DNA from 3 places in the Paenirhizobium cremeum genome. Region 1 is predicted to be linked to each of the others. Evidence: riboswitches for the same ligand, from Rfam matches in the RefSeq annotation. Region 1 holds a riboswitch; each other region holds the start of a gene.
What was found. Region 1 has a riboswitch for thiamine pyrophosphate ahead of thiM (hydroxyethylthiazole kinase). Riboswitches for the same ligand answer to the same signal wherever they lie in the genome.
Positions count from the first base shown of each region.

Region 2: linked by a shared signal. The riboswitch ahead of thiB (thiamine ABC transporter substrate binding subunit) and the one ahead of thiM (hydroxyethylthiazole kinase) in region 1 are both predicted to bind thiamine pyrophosphate.
Region 3: linked by a shared signal. The riboswitch ahead of thiC (phosphomethylpyrimidine synthase ThiC) and the one ahead of thiM (hydroxyethylthiazole kinase) in region 1 are both predicted to bind thiamine pyrophosphate.

Region 1 is NZ_CP180217.1:4,171,312-4,178,755, forward strand. It holds gene ACLBKR_RS20180 (peptide chain release factor 3) at 1-1,115, shown strand, start outside; gene ACLBKR_RS20185 (HAD-IA family hydrolase) at 1,147-1,821, opposite strand; TPP riboswitch at 1,982-2,078, shown strand; gene thiM (hydroxyethylthiazole kinase) at 2,134-2,937, shown strand; gene thiE (thiamine phosphate synthase) at 2,934-3,569, shown strand; gene thiD (bifunctional hydroxymethylpyrimidine kinase/phosphomethylpyrimidine kinase) at 3,566-4,396, shown strand; gene ACLBKR_RS20205 (flavin reductase family protein) at 4,371-4,901, opposite strand; gene ACLBKR_RS20210 (pirin family protein) at 5,044-5,955, opposite strand; gene ACLBKR_RS20215 (class II glutamine amidotransferase) at 6,223-7,035, shown strand; gene ACLBKR_RS20220 (GNAT family N-acetyltransferase) at 7,043-7,444, opposite strand, start outside.
Region 2 is NZ_CP180217.1:3,679,078-3,686,521, forward strand. It holds gene ACLBKR_RS17770 (ATP-binding cassette domain-containing protein) at 1-386, opposite strand, end outside; gene thiP (thiamine/thiamine pyrophosphate ABC transporter permease) at 376-2,055, opposite strand; gene thiB (thiamine ABC transporter substrate binding subunit) at 2,028-3,056, opposite strand; TPP riboswitch at 3,098-3,212, opposite strand; gene ACLBKR_RS17785 (ABC transporter ATP-binding protein/permease) at 3,412-5,217, shown strand; gene ACLBKR_RS17790 (ABC-F family ATP-binding cassette domain-containing protein) at 5,273-7,105, opposite strand; gene ACLBKR_RS17795 (thiamine diphosphokinase) at 7,110-7,444, opposite strand, start outside.
Region 3 is NZ_CP180217.1:3,718,826-3,726,269, forward strand. It holds gene ACLBKR_RS17980 (chorismate mutase) at 1-101, opposite strand, end outside; gene ffh (signal recognition particle protein) at 113-1,684, opposite strand; gene ACLBKR_RS17990 (MBL fold metallo-hydrolase) at 2,015-3,022, shown strand; TPP riboswitch at 3,072-3,203, shown strand; gene thiC (phosphomethylpyrimidine synthase ThiC) at 3,343-5,184, shown strand; gene thiO (glycine oxidase ThiO) at 5,186-6,196, shown strand; gene thiS (sulfur carrier protein ThiS) at 6,193-6,390, shown strand; gene ACLBKR_RS18010 (thiazole synthase) at 6,392-7,165, shown strand; gene ACLBKR_RS18015 (thiamine phosphate synthase) at 7,162-7,444, shown strand, end outside.

The sequences.
Region 1 (7,444 bases):
TCGAGGAGAAGCTGGCGCTCGACACCGCGCCCATCACATGGCCGGTCGGCCGTTCCAAGACGTTTTGCGGCTCCTACAACCTTGCCGACAACACCTATCGCGGTTCCGACACGCAGGTCGAACCGACGCCCGTCAACGGTCCGCAGGCGGTTGCAGATCGTCTGCCGGAAAACGAGCGCCAGGTCTTCATCGATGAACTGGAACTTGCCCGCGAGGCCTGCCGTCCCTTCGACCGCAAGGCTTTCCTCGAAGGGCATATGACTCCGGTCTTTTTCGGCTCGGCGCTGAAGAACTTCGGCGTTCGCGACCTCATCAACGCGCTTGGTGCCTACGCGCCGCCGCCGCGCGATCAGGTGGCCGATATCCGCACCGTCCATGCGGCGGAAGACAGGATGACGGCCTTCGTTTTCAAGATCCAGGCCAATATGGACCCGAACCATCGCGACCGTATTGCCTTTGCCCGCATCTGCTCGGGCAAGCTGGAGCGCGGCATGAAGGCGAGGCTTTCTCGCACGGGCAAGCAGCTTGGTCTGACCGCACCGCAGTTCTTCTTCGCATCCCAGCGCCAGCTTGCCGATACGGCCTATGCCGGCGACGTGGTCGGCATTCCGAACCACGGCACGCTGCGCATCGGAGACACGCTGACCGAAGGCGAACCGCTGGTGTTCCAGGGCGTGCCGAACTTCTCGCCGGAAATCCTGCGCCGCGTGCGTCTGGAAGATGCGATGAAGGCAAAGAAGCTCAAGGAAGCCCTGCAGCAGATGGCGGAAGAGGGCGTCGTCCAGCTTTTCCAGCCGGAAGATGGTTCGCCCGCTATCGTTGGCGTCGTCGGCGCCCTGCAACTCGACGTTCTGAAGGAACGCCTGTCGGCGGAATACGGCTTGCCGGTTTCCTTCGAAATGTCGCGCTTTTCGGTCTGCCGCTGGATCTCCGCCGAGCAGCCGGTCGATCTCGACAAGTTCATGTCGTCGCATCGGGGCGATATCTGCCGAGACCTCGACGGCGATCCGGTTTTCATGGCGCAGGACGGCTTTTCGTTGCGTTACGAGTCAGAGCGCTATCCGGCCGTGAAAATGGTTGCGATCAAGGAATATCACGTCGCCAAGGCGGCGTGATACCGGCTTTATCCATTCATGATGCGGATGGTCAGGCTTCCCTGACGATCCGCATCTCGCCGGTGCCGTCGAGATGCACGGTCATGCCTTCATAGGAGGCGATCGTCGCATGGGACGTTTCCATCCTGTGGCTGTGGGTGGCGGTAACCACCATGACGTCCGCGCCCGCCGCTTCGGCGGCCTTCACGCCTGCTAAAACATCCTCGAATACGAGGCAGCGCGACGACGGCACGTCGAGATGACGGGCCGCGAGCAGATAGCCTGCCGGATCGGGCTTGCCGATCTTTACATCCTCCGCGGTGACGATCCTTGGCGGTTGTGGTAGGCCGGCAGCCTCGATCCGCGCCCTTGCGAGTGCGACGGGTGCCGAGGTCACGATGGCCCAGCGCTTCGGTGGTAACGACTTGAGGAATTCGACTGCGCCGGGAATTGCCACGACCCCCTCGACATCCTCGATCTCGCCGCGCTCGATCTCCAGCGCTTCAGCCTCGACATCGATACCGGGAAGACCGAGCCCCCGGATGGTATCGACGCCGCGCTTGCCGTGCATTGTCGGCAGGAAGGCCTCGACGTCGAGGCCCTGCCGTTCCGCCCATCGGCTCCAGACCCGCTCGGCCGCGGCGATGGAGTTGAGCAGCGTACCGTCCATGTCGAAGAGGAAACCGGCATAGCGCTTGTCGAAGACTGTGGTTCCGCTGGTGGTCAATGTCGGCTCTCCGAAGCAGATGGTCATGATCGGCAAGGAAATAGCCGGTTTTGCGGTGGGCGGCAAACGCTTGCGGTTCAAAACCGCGTGGTGCAGGAGACGCTTATTGTGTTCGGCTTTCACAGGTGACAGCGGACGAGGCGCGGTCTATAACAGCCGTGTTGAGAGACAGGGGCGCTCGTCGCAAGACGGGCTGAGACGTACCCTTCGAACCTGAACCAGATAATGCTGGCGGAGGGAGTCGCTCGGGATCGCTCACCCGTCTTCGTGACTGTTGCGTTCCTGCCGATTTGCCCCGCCTGAAAGGGGCAAATGAACGAGATCCAGTTTCCCGGAAACCTGTTGCGCGAGATGCGCGAGACGGCACCGCTGGTGCAATGCATCACCAACTACGTCGCGATGAACATTGCCGCCAATGTGTTGCTGGCGGCGGGCGCTTCGCCTGCCATGGTCCACGCGGAGGAGGAGGCAGGTGAATTTGCCGGCATCGCCGGTGGGCTCACCGTCAATATCGGCACGGCCTCGCCGCAATGGATTGCCGGCATGAAGGCGGCGATCGGCGGAGCGACCGCCGCCCACCGGCCATGGGTGTTCGATCCGGTTGCGCATTTTGCCACCGCCTATCGCCGCAAGGTGACGGCCGAGCTTCTGACGCTCGCCCCGACGGTGATCCGTGGCAATGCCTCCGAGATTATTGCCCTTGCTGGCGGTACGAGCAGCGCGAAGGGCGTCGACAGCCGCGACCCGGTGGAACTTGCCGAGAAAGCGGCAAACGAACTGGCCAGACGTCAGGCTTGTGTCGTCGCGGTGACGGGCACGACCGATTTCGTCACCGATGGCCGCCATGCAGCCAGGCTTTCCGGCGGCTCCGCGCTGATGCCGAAGGTGACGGCGCTCGGTTGCTCGCTCACCTGCCTCGTCGGCGCCTATGTCGCCATCCGTCCTTCAGATCCTCTTTCGGCAACCGTCGCGGCTCTCGCGCATTTTGCCGTGGCCGGTGAGCGGGCGGCTGCGGGATCGGACGGTCCGGGTTCGTTCGGCTGGCGTTTCCTCGACGCTCTCGCTGCCCTCACACCGGAGGTGCTGGATAGCGAAGCAAGGATCGAACGGCTATGAAAAACGTCGATCTCTCCCTTTATCTGGTCCTCGATCCGGTGCTGTGCGAACCCATAGGCATGGTGGAAACGGCCCGGCTCGCCGTTGCCGGCGGCGCGACGCTGGTCCAGCTGCGCGACAAGAAGGCGGCGACAAGAGACATGATCGAGACCGGCCGGGCGCTGAAAGCCGCCCTCGCCGGTTCCGGCGTGCCGCTCATCGTTAACGACGATGTCGAGGCGGCAATTGCTATCGGCGCCGACGGCGTGCATGTCGGCCAGAGCGACATGCCCGTTGCCGAGGTGCGCAGGCTGATAGGGCCGGACATGATCCTCGGTCTTTCTATCGGCAGCGTCGAACTGGCCAATGCGCTCGACCCGTCGGTCATCGATCACGTCGGCGTCGGACCGGTTTTTCCAACCTCGACCAAGCCCGGTCATCCGCCGGCCATCGGGTTTCAGGGGCTTGCGGCGGTCGCTGCGGCTAGCCCCGTGCCGGTCGTCGGCATCGGAGGGCTGAAGCTTCAGCATGTCGCCGACACGCTTGCGACAGGCGCGGCCGGCCTTGCCGTCGTCTCCGCCATCTGCGGCCAGCCTGATCCTGCCTCGGCGACAGCGGAACTTGCAGAGGCGATCCGGAGGGCACGCCGATGATCCGCAATGTATTGTCCATCGCCGGCTCCGATCCCTCGGGGGGAGCGGGCATTCAGGCCGATCTCAAGACCTTCTCGGCCTTTGGCGTTTACGGTATGGCAGCGCTGACGGCGTTGACGGCCCAGAACACCAAGGGGGTCTCCGGCGTGCATGCCGTGCCGCCGGAATTCGTGGCCGAACAGATCCGCATGGTCTTTGCAGACGTCCGGGTCGATGCGGTCAAGATCGGCATGATCGCCAATGCCGGCATTGCCCGTGCTGTCGCCGGCGTGCTGGCCGCCTATTCCGATGTGCCGGTGGTGCTCGATCCGGTGATGATCGCCAAGGGTGGCGCGGCGCTGCTCGATGTGTCGGCGGTCGCTGCCTTGACCGAATGCCTGTTGCCGCTCGCGACATTGTTGACGCCGAACCTGCCTGAGGCGGCCGCCCTGCTTGGCATGGGAGAAGCTCCCGATCGAATGGCTATGGCGGAACAGGGTACGGCTCTGCTTACGCTCGGCCCGGCTGCCGTTCTCGTCAAGGGAGGACATCTCGAAGGGTCGGAAAGCCCGGATGTCCTCGTCTCGAAGGAAGAAACGCACTGGTTCGAGGCGCCGCGTGTTGTGACGAAGAACACCCATGGCACCGGCTGCTCGCTGTCGAGCGCAGTCGCCGCCGGTCTCGCCATGGGCCTGTCTCCGGTCGAGGCCGTCGCCACCGCGAAAGCCTGGCTCGCTGGAGCAGTCGCGGCATCGGGCGACCTCTCCGTCGGCTCCGGGCACGGGCCGGTCCATCATTTTCATCGTTTCTGGCAGGCGAGCCCTACGGCATCTTCGAATCGAGCGTGATGTCCTCGCCATCGACGGCGAATGTGCCGTAGCCCTTGTGATGAATGGTCTTTGGCATGGTCCTTGCCGGATCGTGCCAGGCCTTCACCACTTCGAGGACGAAGAGGTTGTAGCGCTCGACGAAATCCTGATCGACGACCTTGCATTCGAGATTGGCGAAGCATTCGGCGATAAGGGGCGCGGCGATTTCCGTTGCCGGAAGCGGCGTCAGCCCGATCTCCGAGAATTTGTCGGTGTCGCGCCCCGAGCAGTTACCGATGGCCACCACCTTTTCGGCCATCTCGACGGAGGGAATGGCGATCACGCATTCCTCAGTCTTCGTAAGCGCAATGAAACTGTAGTCGGCGCCGCTGACGATGCAGGCGAGCCTCGGCGGGGTGAATTCCATCATCATGTGCCACGACATCGTCATGACATTGGCTTTGCCGCCGTAGCTTGTGGTGAGCAGGACGACGGGACCCGGCTCGATCAGCTGATAGACCTTGGAAATCGGGAATTCCTTCATGACGGCACCTCTTGTGGCTCCGTTCCGAGCCCCATGCGAGACAAACTAGGCACTGCGTCCCAGGCTGTCGACGGCCGAAAATGCCGCAATGCCGGGCACACGTCCCGGCGTTGGAGAAGATTGCATCTATCAAAGGCAGCGGTCAGTGGTCGGCCTTGATGAAGGTGCCGTTCTGCAACTCGCGCATGGCCTGCATCAGCTCTTCGCGCGTGTTCATCACGATCGGTCCATGCCATGCGACCGGCTCCTTGATCGGCTTGCCGGTCACGAGCAGGAAGCGGATACCCTCATCGCCGGCCTGCACGGTCACTTCGTCGCCGGTGTCGAAGACCACGAGCGTCCGGTTGCCCGAGAGATCGCGGATATTCAGCTCCTCTCCCTGATACTCCTTCTCGACCTTGACGCCGAAGGGCTTCGAGGTGTCGCGGAAGGTGCCGGACCCCGCGAAGATGTAAGCGAAAGCCGAGCGATAGGTGTCGACAGGAATGCTCTTGCGCTTGCCCGGCGGCACGGAAATGTCGAGATAGACAGGCTCAGCCGCGATCCCGTCGACCGGGCCGCTCTTGCCCCAGAAGTTGCCGGAGATCACCCGGACCGAGGTGCCATCGTCATCGACCACGACTGGAATATCCGCCGATTTGATGTCCTGGTAGCGCGGCGCGGTCATCTTGAGCGACGAGGGCAGGTTGGCCCAGAGCTGGAAGCCGTGCATTTTGCCGGCAAAATCGCCCTTCGGCATTTCCTGGTGCATGATGCCGCTGCCGGCCGTCATCCACTGCAGGTCGCCCGCTCCGAGCAGGCCCTGGTTGCCGAGGCTGTCGCCATGCTCGACGGTGCCGGCGAGCACATAGGTGATGGTCTCGATGCCCCGATGCGGATGCCAGGGAAAGCCGCGGATATAATCGGACGGGTTGTAGTTCCTGAAGTCGTCCATCATCAGGAAGGGGTCGGTCATCGACGGATCACCGAAACCGAAGACGCGGTGCAGCTTCACGCCGGCGCCTTCCATGGTGGGCGTGGCGCGGCTCTCATGCTTGACGGGGCGAATGGACATTGTTCCTGTTCCTTTGGGGCGCGTTTCTAACTTGGCGTCCAATATAGTCTAACCCCGGCCCCGCCGAAGACGGCTGCCGGGAACGCAGTGTTCACAAAACGAAATGCCGCAGTGCAAAAAGTGATTGCCCGCACTGTCAGAATTCTGTCATCAATAACGCAGGTGTTTATACTTCGCTAACTATTCGAGCGAAAACTGGCGGGATCGACGTCCCGCCTTTTCGTAACGGTAACCGCTCTGGCCGGCGGGCCATGGAGTAAAGAAAGAATGTGTCGTTGGGCAGCCTATCGCGGAGAAGCCATCTATCTTGAGGAACTGGTCACGTCTCCCGCCCACTCGCTGATCGAACAGTCCCATTGCGCCACGCGGGCCAAGACAGCAACGAATGCCGATGGTTTCGGCCTTGCCTGGTATGGCGACCGGCCGGAGCCCGGCCGGTTCCGCGATGTGTTGCCGGCATGGTCCGACTGCAACCTGAAGAGTCTTGCCCGCCAGATCCGCTCGCCGCTTTTCCTTGCCCATGTGCGGGCGGCGACCCATGGTGCGACCCGCCGCGACAACTGTCATCCCTTCGTCAACGGCAACTGGTCCTTCATGCATAACGGCCAGATCGATCATTTCGACCGTCTGCGACGTCCGATGGAAACCATGCTGGATGACGAGCATTTCCACGCCCGTGCGGGAACCACCGATTCCGAACTTATGTTCCTGCTCGCCCTGCAATTCGGTCTGCGGGAACGTCCGCTGGAGGCAATGGCGGAGGCGGTGGGTTTCGTCGAGCATATGAGCCGGCATCTGACGGGAACCGCACGAGTGCGCTTCACCGCCGCCTTTTCCGATGGCCGTACCCTCTACGCGGTGCGCTATGCGACGGATGCCCAGGCTCCGACCCTCTATGCGGCACCCATGGGTGGCAAGGGCGGTTATTGCCTCGTTTCGGAACCGCTGAACGACGAAACCGACACCTGGGTCGAAATCCCCGACGGTAGCGCCGTGATCCTGCGCGAGGACGGGCTCGATGCCGTGGCGTTCGAGCCTGACATGGCTGCCCTCGACGTCAACACCCAGGCCGCTGAGTAAGTGCCGGCTATCGGATCGCTCGTTCCATCGCGCATCGCTTTTCGCGAGGCATCCCAAGCGTCGCCTCGTCATCGAGATGGCCGCGCAGATAGGCGTCGAGATTGACGTCTTCGATCATTGAAAAGCCTATTCGTGCATAAAATGGTGCGTTCCAGGGCACATCGCGGAAGGTCGTGAGCGTAACCCGGCCAAGTTCCTTCTCTCGCGCAAAGGCCGTTGCCGTTTCGATGAGGCCGGTGCCGATCCCTTGGCGGTGATGCGCTGGCAGGACGGAGAGCTCGAGGATGTGAAGCGAGCCAGGCGTGGCTTCGGCACTGAGAAAGCCGAGGATTTCACCGTCCGCGCCCTCTGCGACCCAGGTTGTGCCATCCGGAATGCGGGCGCGATGAAGGTCTTCCGGGATATTGCC
Region 2 (7,444 bases), 490 kb from region 1:
TAGCCCGCAAGCCCGACGCGAGACAGGGCCATGGAGACGGCCTCCCGGTCCGCAGCGGAAAGCCGCATCCCCGGATCGATGCCGAGCCCGACATTGGTGAAGACATCGAGATGGGAAAAGAGGTTGTTGTCCTGGAAGACCAGCGAGACCGGCCGCCTGCCGGGCGCAAGCCCGCTCACATCCTCGCCCGCGATCAGCACCCGGCCCCGGTCGGGTCGCTCGAAACCGGCGATCAGGTTGAGGAGTGTCGACTTGCCCGAGCCCGATGGACCGGCAATGGCGGTGATACGCCCGGCGCCGATGCGGCAGTCGAAATCGAACACGGCTTCGCCGAGGCGAAGCTTTACGCCGTCCAGCACGATGTCACCCGTCGCGTTACCCGACATCGGCACGCCCCTCTCCTGATGCGGTTCCCCACGTTCCGGCCAGCGCCAGTATCAGGCAGACGAGACCGAGCAGGAAGGCGAAACCGTCGGCATCGTCGCTGCGATAGCTGCCCATCCGGCTATAGATCAGATAGGGCAGGGTCGTCAGGTTTTCCGAACCGAACAGCGCCACAGCGCCAAGATCGCCGAGCGACAATGCCATCGAAAAGGAAAATCCGGTCAGTATCGGCCGATGCAGCACCGGCCAGTCGACGAATTTCAGACGGGCAAGGCCATGCATGCCGAGGCTTGCGGCAAGCCGCGCCGTTCTCGCCCGGTGTTCGGCAAAGGCAGGCGCCAGCACGCGCATGGTAAAGGGCAGCGACATCAGGGCATTGATGCACACCACGACCAGCGGCGCGAAGGCAGAAGTATTGCCGTAGGCCCTGAGCACCATGAACCACCCGGTCGCCAGCACCGTCGTCGGCACCAGCAGCACCAGCGAGGACGAGGCTGCAAGCAGTCCGGAAAACACCATTGCCGGCTGAGATCGCCGCTTGCCGGCGGGCAACGCCGCCCGTGCCTCGATGATCGCGACACTCGCCGCAACGGAAATGACTGCCGCCGAGGCCGCAATGGCGAGACTGGTCAGCGCCGCATCCTGGAAGGCCTTCTCGCCTGTCAGCTTGAGGAGATCGGCCCTCAGGCCGGATATCGCCACCTGCCCGAGCGGCAGCCCGAGAAAGAGCGCGGCGGCGAGGATCGCTATGCCGTCAAGCACCCGCGTGACCGGAGCGCGTCCATCGAAACGCCTGACGGCAGCACCGGCCGACGCGCCCGGATCGGACGGCGTTCCGGCAAGCGACAACAAGCCGAGAATGACACCGGTTACCGCGATCTGCAGGAGCGCCAGCGATATCGCGCGCGGCGGATCGAAATCGAGCCGCAGCGCCTGATAGATCGCCACCTCGATCGTGCTTGCCGCCGGCCCCCCGCCGAGCAGCAGTACGAGCGTGAAACTGGTGATACAGAGCATGAAGATCAGCCCGGCGATCCCCGGCAGGATGCGCCGGATGACAGGCCATTCGATGAAGCGGAAATTGGAAAGCGACCCCATGCCGAGACCGGCGCTGGTGCGCCAGTACTCCGCCGGAATACGTTCGAGAGCGGCAAGGACCAGCCGCGCCGCAAGCGGCATGTTGAAGAAGACGTGGGCAAGCAGGATGCCGCCGAGCCCATAGATGCTGAAACGCTGGCCCGCACCGAGCAGGACGAGCATGTCGTTGACGAGGCCCTGTCGCCCCCAGATGCCGAGCAGGCCGAGTGCTCCGATCAGCACCGGCAGACCCATCGGCACCGCCATCAGCCGGATCAGCCAGACACGTCCGGGAAATCGCGGTTGCCGCGCAAGCGCCCGCGCAACCGGTATAGCAAACGCGACCGAAAGCAGCATCGACAACACCGCCTGAAACAGCGTGAAACGCAACACGGCGCCGACCACCGGATCGGTGGCCACGGACAGCAGCGCGCCTTCCCCGCCGAATTGAAGGAGCGAAACGACAGCAATGCCGATAAAGGCCGCAATCGCCGAAAATGCGACGAGGCCACCGGTAAGCGCCGGCAGCCTCTCGCGAAGATCCATGAACTGGAAAACCGTCCCGCTCAATTCAGGGTCATGGCGGCGAGCCATTCGTCGATCCATGCCTTGCGGTTGGCGGCAACCTCGTCCGGGCTCATCAGGAAGGTGTCCTTCGGCGAGACCAGCTTGCCGAAGGCGTCCGGCAACGCTTCCGAGGTCGGACCGACCGGCATCATCCAGTTATTGGTCGGTATGGCGTCCTGAAAGCCGGGGCTGACCATGAACTGCAAGAATTCCTTGGCCAGTTCCTTCTGCGGCGCCTTCTTGAGAAGTCCGGCAACCTCGATCTGGATGTAGTGCCCCTCGGAGAATTCTGCAGCCTGGTAACGGTCGGTGTTCTCAGCCACCATGTGATAGGCCGGAGACGTCGTATAGGACAGCACCATCGGTGCCTCCCCCTTGGTGAACAGGCCATAGGCCTCCGACCAGCCGGGAGTGACCGTCAGCACACGGCCCTTGAGTTTGCCCCAGGCGTCCGCGGCCTTGTCGCCATAGACCGACTTCACCCAGAGCAAAAGGCCGAGACCGGGCGTCGAGGTGCGCGGATCCTCGATCACGATCTTCTCTTCGGGGTTGCCTTCCACCAGCTCCTTCAGGCTCTTCGGCGGATTTTTCAACGTCTCGGTATCGTATACCACGGCGAAATGGCCATAGTCGTAGGGAACGAAACTGTCGTCGGAAAAACCGCCGGGAACGGAAACCTTGGAAACATCGACGCCGTGAGTGTCGAACAGGCCGGTCTGCTTCGCTTCCGCGACGAGGTTGGTGTCGAGGCCGAGCACCACGTCGGCCTTGGTCGCTTCTCCTTCGAGCTTGAGGCGGGTGAGCAGCGCCACGCCATCGGCAACGCCGACGAAATCGACGGTGCAGCCGCACGTCTTCTCGAAGGCTTCCTTGACCTTCGGCCCAGGTCCCCATTCGGAGATGAAGCTTTCATAAGTGTAGACCGTCAGGGTCTTGTCCGCAGCCATCGCGGAGAGCGCAGGCAGCAACGAAAAGACCGTGGCCGCAACAAGCCCGCGGCTCAAAAACGAAAAAGATTTGGTCGGCATATCGCCCCTCCATACAAGTAGGATTTCGGGATAGGGCGTCTTTGTCTTACGCGTCTAATCCCTCCGCCGGTGTTAGCCGGATCAGGTTCCGCGGGTTGGCTTTTGACCTCTCAGCTCCACGTCCGGAAAGGACATGAGGCACCCCGTTAGAGCAGGAGGAGACATAGCGCGGTGGTCTGCTGGAGGCAAGAGCATTGCGAAAAGTGCCTGAAACGGCCGATGTTGCGCGGCCTCAACGCTTTTCCAACCTATTTCTGCCATTCTGTCGCAGGAAGGCTGGTATTGTGTCCGGGTACGGGTGCACAGCGCCTTTGTGATGATATAAGAAAAAGCCGATACGGCGAGACAGTGATATATGGTCAGTTCGGATCCGGAAAAAGCTGCAAACGGGCGCCCCACGGCTGCGACGGTCGAACTTAGTTTTTCGCGGCAAGTGCGGATCGCCGCCGATTCCTTCTGGGCATCCTCGGTGCGCAACCGGGTCTTCGTGGTCGCCGGCGCGCTGCTTGCCGTCATCCTCCTGACCACCTACGGCCAGGTCCTGATAAACCGCTGGAACGTGCCCTTCTACAATTCCCTGGAACGGCGCGACATCGATGCCTTCATCCGGGAGCTCGGCAATTTCGGCCTGATCGCCGGTTTTCTGCTGCTGCTCAACGTCGTCCAGACCTGGCTCAACCAGATGACCGCGCTCTACATGCGCGAGGGCCTGTCGCGCGATGTCGTCGACCAGTGGTTGAAGGACCGTCGCGCCTACCGGCTCTCGATGTCGAGCCCGCTCGGCGTCAATCCGGACCAGCGCCTGCACGAGGATGCCCGCAAGCTCGCGGAAATGACCACCTCGCTGTCGATCGGACTTGTCCAGGCAACGATCCTGCTCGTCAGCTTCATCGGCGTTCTCTGGCAGATGTCGAGCGGCTTCGTCTTTCATGTCGGCGACTACAGTTTCTCCATTCCCGGCTATATGGTCTGGGGAGCGCTGATCTATGCCGCCGCCGCGTCGCTGCTCAGTAAAGTGGTCGGCTGGCGGCTCACCCGGCTCAATGCCGAACGCTATGCGCGCGAAGCCGACCTGCGCTTCTCGCTGATGCGCGCCAACGAGAACCTCGAGGCCATCGCGCTCGCCGGCGGCGAGGAAACCGAGCGCCGCCACATTCACGAGGCGATCGATTCCGTTCTTGCCGTCATCCGCCAGCTTGCCATGGCGCTGACCAATCTCACCTGGGTCACGGCCGGCTTCGGCTGGCTCGCCATGATCGTGCCGATCCTGATCGCGTCTCCGGCCTACTTCGCCGGCACCATGACCTTCGGCGAACTCATGGCCGCGGCCGCTGCCTTCAACCAGGTCTATTCGGCCTTGCGCTGGTATGTCGACAATTACGGTGCCATCGCCGACTGGCAGGCCGCCCTTCTCCGGGTGACGGTCTTCCGCGCCGCGCTGATGGAAATCGAGGATATCAAGCCGAAGGACGGCGGTATCGCTATCGAGGTCGGCCCGCCCGGCAAGCTCAGCTTCGAGGACCTTGCGATCTGCCCGCAGATCGATGGCGAGATCAGCCGTACCGGCTTCAGGATCAGGGAACAGAACCCGGAAATCGCCGCCGGCGAGCGCATCATGGTCAATGGCGATCAGGGCGTGAACCGCCGGCTGCTGTTCAATGCGATTGCCGGGCTGTGGCCCTATGGCAAGGGTACGATCCGCCTGCCGCAGGAAGACAACATCCTCTTCGTGCCGCAGCTCGAATATCTGCCGGAAGGCAAGTTGAAGAGCGTGCTGGCCTATCCGCTTGCCTCGGCCGGCATCCCGGAAGAGGCGATGGTCGCCGCCCTGAAGCGGGTCGGCCTGGAACGCATTGCCGACAAGCTGGACGAGCGCGCCCGCTGGGACCGCCTGCTGGATAAGGACGAACAGATGGCGCTGGCCTTTGCCGGCCTTCTCCTGCGCAAGCCCCGCTGGATCGTCTTCAACGATGTTCTGGAAGGACTGGAATCAGACACGGTCGCGACCCTATCGAGCGTCATGTCAGAATTCACCGACGCGACGCTGATCTATATCGGCCGCTCCGGCGCCTTCTACGACGCCACCTCGCCGCGCCTGTTACATCTGGAACGGCTCAGCCCGGAACCGCCCCGTCCGCGGGAAACGACGGAAGCCGCCTGAGGCAGGAAGCCGCCGCGGGCGGTACGCGCTGTTTTGAGGCCTTGGGCCCTGGGCCTCAGCCCTCCAGCTCCTCGCGCAGCATTTCCAGTTCCAGCCATTCCTCTTCCATGCGGGTGAGATCGGCGCGCAGCTTTTCCATTTCGGCAGCAAGCCTGTTGAAGGTCGCAGGGTCCTTGGCGAAGAGGTTCGGGTCGGCCATCTTCACCTCGCGGGCGGCGATTTCCTTCTCCGTCTTCTCCATTTCCTTCGGCAGGTTTTCGAGAGCGAATTTCTGCTTGTAGGAAAGCTTGCCCTTGCCCTTCGAACCTTGATCCGCAACAGGCTTGTCCGCGCTGCCGGACGCCTTCGCCTTCTCCGCTTTCTCCACCCGCTTGCGCTCGTCCTCGGCGCCCTTGCGCTGGGCGAGCATGTCGGAATAGCCCCCGGCATATTCGATCCAGCGGCCATCGGGATGTTCCGGATCGACCGGCGCGATAGTGGACGTCACGGTCCGGTCGAGGAAGTCGCGGTCGTGGCTAACGAGGATGACGGTTCCCGAATAGCCGGCAACGATCTCCTGCAGAAGATCGAGCGTCTCGATGTCGAGATCGTTGGTCGGCTCGTCGAGGATGAGCAGGTTCGAGGACTTCGCCATGATCCGGGCGAGTATCAGCCGGGCGCGCTCGCCGCCGGAAAGGTTGCGGATCGGCGTGCGGGCTTGTTCCGGCTGAAACAGGAAGTCCTTCATGTAGCCGGTCACATGCTTCTGCTCGCCATTGACGAGCAGGTTTTCGCCGCGCCCGTCCGTCAGGTAATGGGCGAGCGTATCGTCGGGGTTCAGCCCTTCGCGTTTCTGGTCCAGCACCGCGATTTCGAGATTGGTGCCAAGCTTCACCGAACCGCTGTCCGGTTCGAGCTGACCGGTCAGCATCTTGAGGAGCGTCGTCTTGCCGGCCCCGTTCGGGCCGATCAGGCCGATACAGTCGCCGCGATGAACCCGGATAGAAAACGGCGCGACGATCGTGCGCTCGCCATAGGCCTTGGTGATCTTTTCCGCCTCGATCACCAGCTTGCCGCTCTCGCGGCCCTCGGTGACATTGGCCTGGATTGTGCCCTGCGGCCCCTTGTGACCGCGATATTCCGCCCGCATCGTCTGAAGCTGGCCGAGGCGGCGCATGTTGCGCTTGCGCCGAGCGGTCACGCCGTAGCGCAGCCAGTGCTCCTCGCGTTCGATCGCCTTGCCGAGTTTGTGCTGCTCGATTTCTTCCTCCTCGAGCACCTTGTCGCGCCATTCCTCGAAGTGGGCGAAGCCCCGGTTGAGCCGGCGCGAAAGACCGCGGTCGAGCCAGACGGTCGCGGTGGAAACCTTTTCCAAAAAACGCCGGTCGTGACTGATCAGAACGAGCGCGCTACGGCTCTTGGCAAGCTCGCTTTCCAGCCATTCGATGGTCGGAAGGTCGAGATGGTTGGTCGGCTCGTCGAGCATCAGGATATCGGGTTCCGGCGCCAGCACCCGCGCCAGCGCCGCCCGGCGGGCCTCGCCGCCGGAAAGGCTCTTCGGGTTCTCATGGCCCGTCAGCCCCAGATGCTCGAGCAGATAGGTGACGCGGTAGGGATCGTCGCCCGGTCCGAGCCCTGCCTCGGCATAGGCCTGCACGGTCGAGAAACCGGCGAAATCGGGAGCCTGTTCCAGATAACGGATGGTCGCAGCCGGATGACGGAAGACCTCGCCCGACTGCGCCTCGACCAGCCCGGCCGCGATCTTCATCAGCGTCGACTTTCCCGAACCGTTACGGCCGACGAGGCAGATCCGGTCTCCTGGTTCCACCTGCAGGCTGGCACCGGCAAGCAGCGGCGTGCCGCCGAAGGAAAGGAAGATATCGTCGAGTTTCAGGATGGGAGGCGCCAAGGCTTCAGGCTCCGGTCATGTCATAGGGGCGGGCAAGCAGGATCGCGTCTCCGCTCTTCAGCGATAGCGCAATCGGGCCTTCCGCCACATTGGAAATGGTGCGCGACGAACCGAACGGCAGTTGGAAATCGTCGAGCGGATAACGGACATTGCGGATCGAAAGCCCTATAAGTGGCGAAAATCCGAGAATGGAAAAAAGCGACCCCTTCGGCAGGTCGATGGCGCTTTCCCCGGGAAGCAGCGGATAGACTTCCTCCTCACCCGAGGTGAGAAGAATGTGGCGGCCCTCCTTGGCAAGGCTCACGGCCTGCAGCATGTGCATCAGCGCATGATCGGACC
Region 3 (7,444 bases), 450 kb from region 1:
CAGCGGAAGCGTTCGGCCAGAATGTGCACCAGTGCGGCGTCGATATTGTCGATCGACTGGCGATAGCTGGAAAGCTGTTCCTTGACGGCTTGATCGACCATCTTCCTTCCCCTCACTTCTTCTTCGGCAGGCCCGGCAGGCCGCCGAGACCGGGAAGCTTCGCTCCGCCCAGACCCGGAAGCCCTCCGCCACCGAGACCGGGAAGTCCGCCCATGCCACCGAGACCGGGCGGCGGCTTGAGGCCGGCGGCTTCCGCCTGCTTGGCCAGCGCTTCGAGCTGCTTCGGGTCCATGTTCGAGAGGTCGGGCATGCCGCCCATGCCGCCCCCAAGCCCCATCTTCGAGGCAAGGCCGCCCATCATCTGCTTCATCATGCCGCCTTTGCCCTTGCCGCCCATCATCTTCATCATGTCGGCCATCTGGCGGTGCATTTTCAGAAGCTTGTTGATCTCGGCGGCGTCCGTGCCGGAGCCTGCCGCGATGCGCTTCTTGCGGGAATGCTTGAGAATGTCGGGATTGGCGCGCTCGGCCTTCGTCATCGAGGAAATGATGGCGATCTGGCGATCGAACAGCTTGTCGTTCAGACCGGCCGACGCCATCTTGTCCTTCATGCCGGCCATGCCGGGCATCAGTCCCATGATGCCGCCCATGCCGCCCATTTTCTTCATCTGCCTGAGCTGCTCGGCGAGGTCGTCGAGGTCGAACTTGCCCTTCGCCATCTTGGCGGCCATGGCGGCCGCCTTCTCGGCGTCGATCGTCTCGGCCGCCTTTTCGACCAGCGAAACGATGTCGCCCATGCCGAGGATGCGGTCGGCGATACGCCGGGGATGGAACTCCTCAAGTTCCGTCATCTTTTCGCCGACGCCGATCAGCTTGATCGGCTTGCCGGTGACCGCGCGCATCGAAAGGGCCGCACCGCCACGGCCATCGCCGTCCATGCGGGTCAAGACGAGACCGGTAATACCGACGCGCTCGTCGAAATTGCGGGCAAGATTGACGGCGTCCTGACCGGTCAGGCTGTCGGCGACGAGCAGGATTTCATGCGGCTTCGAGCGGGCCTTGATCTCGGCCATCTCGACCATCAGCGGCTCGTCGATATGGGTGCGGCCGGCGGTGTCGAGGATGACGATGTCATGGCCGCCGAGCTTCGCCGCCTGAACGGCGCGCGATGCAATGTCGGTCGGCGACTGGCCGGCGATCACCGGAAGCGTGTCGATGCCGGTCTGTGCGCCGAGCTGGCGAAGCTGTTCTTGGGCGGCCGGGCGTCGCGTGTCGAGCGATGCCATCAGCACCTTCTTCTTCTCGCGTTCCGTCAGCCGCTTGGCGATCTTGCCGGTGGTGGTGGTCTTGCCCGAGCCCTGCAGGCCGACCATCATGATGACGACGGGAGCCGGCGCATTGAGGTCGATGGACACGCCCTCCGAGCCCAGCATTTCCACGAGTTCGTCATGGACGATCTTGACGACCATCTGGCCGGGCTTGATCGATTTCAGGACGGAGGCGCCAACCGCCTTTTCCCGCACCTTGTCGGTAAAGGAACGCACCACTTCCAGCGCCACGTCGGCTTCCAGAAGCGCACGACGCACCTCGCGCAGCGCGGCGGAGACATCCGCCTCGGACAATGCGCCACGGCCGGTCAGTCCATTCAGAATGGATCCAAGGCGGTCCTGGAGGTTTTCAAACATCGGCTCTTCCTTATCGTTCCGGTTTCGTCTTTCGAACCGGAACGTTGGTCTTTTTTCCGCCGAAAACAAGACGCAAAGCCAAAAAGCACCCGAGGGCGCATCGCGCTGTCGGATGTTGACCTCCGGGATCTCTTTATACCTGTCAGGGTCCCAGTCGGCGGCTCGGAGTTCTTGTCTCGTCGCAGATTTCGCCGCGATAAACAGCAAAAGCCCGGGAAAGTCAAGGCTTGCCGGAAAACAGGCCGAAAAGCACGCAATTCACGCAATGCCTCTTCCAAACCAGCCGCCCCATGCCCAGATGCATGTCTTCATCGACAACGGCAAGGCACCATGGCGAGAAAACCGGCCAACCCCTATTATTCAGGCCCCATCACCGATCATTTCGACGGCACCCGCTTCTTCAATCCGGAAGGCGTGGAACCCGGCAATCTCCGCGATCTCTGGAAATGGCGGACCAACGGCGAGCGCGCCCGCTGGCCGAAGCGGGTCGAACGCCTGTCGCAGCCGGCAGCGCCTGCCGAACGCATCGGCGGCGACGGCCTGCGCGTCACCATGATCGGCCATGCCAGCCTTTTGATCCAGGTCGCCGGCCTCAATATCCTCACCGATCCCGTCTGGTCAAAACGCGCCAGCCCCTTTTCCTTCGCCGGGCCGAAACGTGTGATCGAGCCGGGCATCCCCTTCGAGGCGCTGCCGCCGATCGATCTGGTGATCGTCACCCACAATCACTATGACCATCTCGATCTTCAAACGCTTTCCCGCCTCGGCAAACGTCATGCGCCGCGGGTCGTCACCCCGCTCGGCAACGACCCGCTGATCCGCAAGGCCATGCCCGAGGCCCTGATTTCGGTCATGGACTGGGGCGACTGCATCGCGCTTTCCGATGGTATCACCATCGACGCGGAGCCTTGCCATCATTGGTCGGCGCGCGGCGTGAACGACCGCCGCATGGCGCTCTGGGCCGCCTTCGTCATCTCGACCCCGGCAGGCAAGATCTACCACATCGGCGACACCGGCTTTCACGACGGCATAAACTACAAGGCCGCCGCGGCAAAGCACGGCACCTTCCGCCTCGCCGTGCTGCCGATCGGCGCCTACGAACCGCGCTGGTTCATGAAGGGGCAACACCAGAACCCCGCGGAAGCCGTCGCCGGCATGCGGCTCTGCAACGCGGCCTATGCCGTCGGCCACCATTTCGGTACCTTCCAGCTCACCGACGAGGCGATCGAAGCGCCGGTGGAACACCTGTCGCAAGCCCTTACCGCTGAGGGCATGGAGCCGCAACGCTTCCGTCCCTTGCGTGCCGGCGAAGCCTTCGACGTGCCGCCCGTGCCGTGAACTCTCTCCTCCGGCCGTTGACAGGCGCGCCGGAATTTTCGAAAATTATCGAATTCACCAGGGGTGTCCCGACAAGGGGCTGAGATTCCGCTGGGCCATCCAAAACGACGGATGGCAGCGCGGTGACCCGTTGAACCTGATCCAGTTCATACTGGCGTAGGGACGGTGCGAGCGCTGCCAGATCTCTTTCGGGCAAGGACCTCCTTGGTTTTCTCGGAACGGCTCAGGCGAAGACGGATCCGAAACAGGATCCGCAAGGCGCATTCCATCATTCCGGCTGACATGACTGGGTCTCCAACATCAAACCTTGGAGCTCCACGATGAACATCGCCCCGCAGATCGCAAAACCCGACATCACCACGGACCCTCTTCCCGCCTCGACCCGGATCTACATTCCCGGCGAGATTCACCCGGCAATCCGCGTCCCCATGCGCCAGATCGCCGTTCATCCGACCGCGGGAGAACCACCGGTTAACGTCTACGACACCTCCGGCCCTTACACCGACCCCGCCTGCGACATTGCCATCGACCGGGGTCTTGCCCGCCTCAGGGCCGCATGGATCGCGGCACGCGGCGACGTCGAGACCTATGAGGGACGCATCGTGAAGCCGGAGGACAACGGCTTCGTCTCGCCCGAAAAACTGACGCCCGAGTTTCCGCTCCGCCATGCGCCACTGCGCGCCAGGGACGGCAAAGCCGTCACCCAGCTTGCCTATGCCCGCGCAGGCATCGTCACGCCGGAAATGGAATTCGTCGCCATCCGCGAAAATCTCGGCCGCAAGGCGATGCGGGATGCTTCCCTCCCCACGCCCCGCGATGGCGAGAGCTTCGGTGCCCATATTCCCGACGTCGTCACCCCCGAATTCGTGCGTCAGGAAGTGGCCGCCGGCCGCGCCATCATTCCCGCCAACATCAACCATCCCGAAAGCGAGCCGATGGCGATCGGCCGAAATTTCCTCGTGAAGATCAACGCCAATATCGGCAATTCCGCCGTAACCTCGTCCATGGCCGAGGAGGTGGAGAAGATGGTTTGGGCGATCCGCTGGGGCGCCGACACGGTGATGGACCTTTCCACCGGCCGCAACATCCACAACATCCGCGACTGGATCGTGAGAAACGCCCCGGTGCCGATCGGCACCGTGCCTCTCTATCAGGCGCTGGAAAAGGTCGGTGGCATCGCCGAAAACCTATCCTGGGAAGTCTATCGCGACACGCTTATCGAGCAGGCGGAACAGGGCGTCGATTATTTCACCATCCATGCCGGCGTGCGCCTCGCCTACATCCCGCTCACCGTCGACCGGGTCACTGGCATCGTCTCGCGCGGCGGCTCCATCATGGCCAAGTGGTGTCTGCATCATCACCGGGAGAGCTTCCTCTACGAACATTTCGAGGAGATCTGCGACATCTGCCGGACCTATGATGTGTCCTTCTCGCTGGGCGACGGCCTGCGCCCCGGCTCGATTGCCGACGCCAACGACCGCGCGCAGTTCGCCGAACTCGAAACGCTCGGCGAACTCACGAGGATCGCCTGGGCGAAGGACTGCCAGGTTATGATCGAGGGTCCGGGCCATGTTCCCATGCACAAGATCAAGGAGAACATGGACAAGCAGCTGAAAGTCTGCGGCGAGGCCCCGTTCTACACACTCGGGCCGCTGACCACGGACATCGCGCCGGGCTACGACCACATCACATCGGGCATCGGCGCGGCGATGATCGGCTGGTTCGGCACGGCCATGCTCTGCTACGTCACCCCGAAGGAGCATCTCGGCCTTCCCGACCGCAACGACGTGAAGGTGGGCGTCATCACCTACAAGATCGCCGCCCATGCCGCCGATCTCGCCAAGGGCCATCCGGCGGCCAGGATCCGCGACGACGCGCTGTCGCGCGCCCGCTTCGATTTCCGCTGGGAAGACCAGTTCAACCTGTCGCTCGATCCCGATACCGCCCGCTCGATGCATGACGAGACCCTGCCGAAGGAGGCCCACAAGGTCGCCCATTTCTGCTCGATGTGCGGCCCGAAATTCTGCTCCATGCGGATTTCCCACGACATCCGCGCGGAGGCCCAGAAGGAGGGTATGGAAGCCATGGCCGCGAAATACCGTGACGGCGGCGACCTCTACATGCCGGTCACAGCACCCGGCACGCTCGCCACGGATGGCTGAAATGGTCGGTATCCTGATCCGCGGCGCCGGTGTTGCCGGCCTTGCCACAGCCCATGAACTCGCAGAGCGCGGCTTCAACGTCGAAATCATAGACCGCGCCGGAGCAGTCGGGCAGGGGGCATCGCATTTCGCCGGCGGCATGCTTGCCCCCTTTTGCGAACGCGAGACAGCCGGGGAGGCCGTCTTGACCCTCGGCTTGCAGGCCGCCGACTGGTGGGAGGCCGCCGTTCCGGAGTCGGTCACACGCCAGGGAACGCTTGTCCTGGCGCCCGGCCGTGACGTTAACGAGCTCTCCCGCTTTGCAGCACGAACCACCGGCTTCGAGTGGGTGGATGAAGCTGGGATCGCGGCTCTCGAGCCGGATCTCAGAGGACGGTTTCGCCGTGGCCTGTTCTTCGCCGACGAGGCACATCTCGATCCGCGCACAACGCTGGCCGACCTCGCGCGCCGGCTGCACGAACGGGGCGCGCGGTTCCATCTCGATACCGTCGCACCGCCCGACCGACGGAGCCACGCCGCCGTCATCGACTGCACCGGCCCCCAGGCGATCGGCAAGCTTGCCGGCCTGAGGGGCATACGCGGGGAGATGCTCGTCGTGGAAACCTTCGAGCTTCATCTTCGCCGTCCGGTACGGCTGCTGCACCCGCGTTACCCGATCTATCTCGTGCCCCGCTCGAACGGCCGCGTCATGATCGGTGCGACCATGCTCGAGACGGAAGATGACGGGGCAATCAGCGTACAATCGTTGATGGAACTGCTCAACGTCGCCTACGCACTGCACCCGGCCTTCGCCAAGGCGCGACTTGTGGAGACCGGCGTCGGTCTGCGCCCTGCCTTTCCCGACAACCTTCCCCGTGTCGTCGAAACTGACGAGGGGCTCGCGATCGCCGGCATGCACCGGCACGGTTTTCTGCTGGCGCCGGCCATGGCGCGCCAGACGGCAGACCTCTTGCTGAAACGGCTCGAAGGAGACCGCACTCCATCCGACAACAACAGGAGAACATTCCGATGACGCTGATCGTCAACGGCGAACAACAGGATTGCAACGCCACTACACTGGAAGACCTGCTCCGTACACTCGACTACGAAGGCGACTGGCTCGCCACCGCAGTGAATGGGGAACTGGTCCATCGCGAAGACCGCGCCTCCTTCCCGCTATCGGACAGCGACCGGATCGAAATCCTTACGCCCATGCAGGGAGGCTGACATGTTCGAACTTTGCGGGACAGAACTCGCTTCGCGCCTGCTGCTCGGCACCGCGCGTTACCCTTCACCATCGGTACTGGCGGAAGCGGTCCGCCGGTCCGGCACCGGCATCGTCACGGTCTCGCTGCGGCGTGAAACTGCTGGTGGCAGGGCAGGCGGCGCCTTCTTCGAACTGATCCGTGACCTCGGCGTTCGGATATTACCCAACACAGCCGGCTGTCACAGCGTATCAGAAGCGGTTCTGACCGCGCGCATGGCTCGCGACCTGTTCCGCACCGACTGGATCAAGCTCGAACTGATCGGCCATCACGACACGCTGCAGCCCGACGTCTTCCAGCTTGTCGAGGCGGCGCGCATCCTTGCCGACGATGGTTTCGAGGTCTTCCCCTACACGACCGACGACCTTGTGGTTGGCGAGCGCCTGCTCTACGCCGGATGCCGGGTGCTGATGCCCTGGTGCGCCCCGATCGGCAGCGCCATGGGACCGCAGAACCTCTCCCCCCTCAGAGCCATGCGGGCGGCCTTTCCGGAAATTCCGATGATCATTGATGCAGGCATCGGAAGGCCGTCCCATGCGGCGACCGTGATGGAACTCGGCTATGACGCGGTGCTGCTCAATACCGCCGTCGCGAGTGCCGGCGACCCCGCCGGCATGGCGGAAGCCTTTGCCGGAGCGATTGACGCCGGACGCAAGGCCTGGCTCGCTGGCCCACTTGAACCACGCGACATGGCCGTGCCGTCGACGCCGGTGATCGGCAAGGGCGTCTTCGCATGAGGCTCGATCCCTTCTATCTGATCGTCGACAGCGCCGGCTGGGTCGAACGCCTCGTGCCGCTCGGCGTCAGGCTCGTACAATTGCGGATGAAGGATCGCACAGAGGCAGAACTGCGAACGCAAATTCGCCAGGCCAGGGCCCTTTGCGTCGCCCATGACTGCCAACTCGTCGTCAACGACCACTGGCAGATCGCGATCGAGGAACGCTGCGATTTCGTCCATCTCGGCCAGGAGGATCTGTGTGAGGCGGATGTGGGCGCGATCCGCGCGGCGGGGTTGC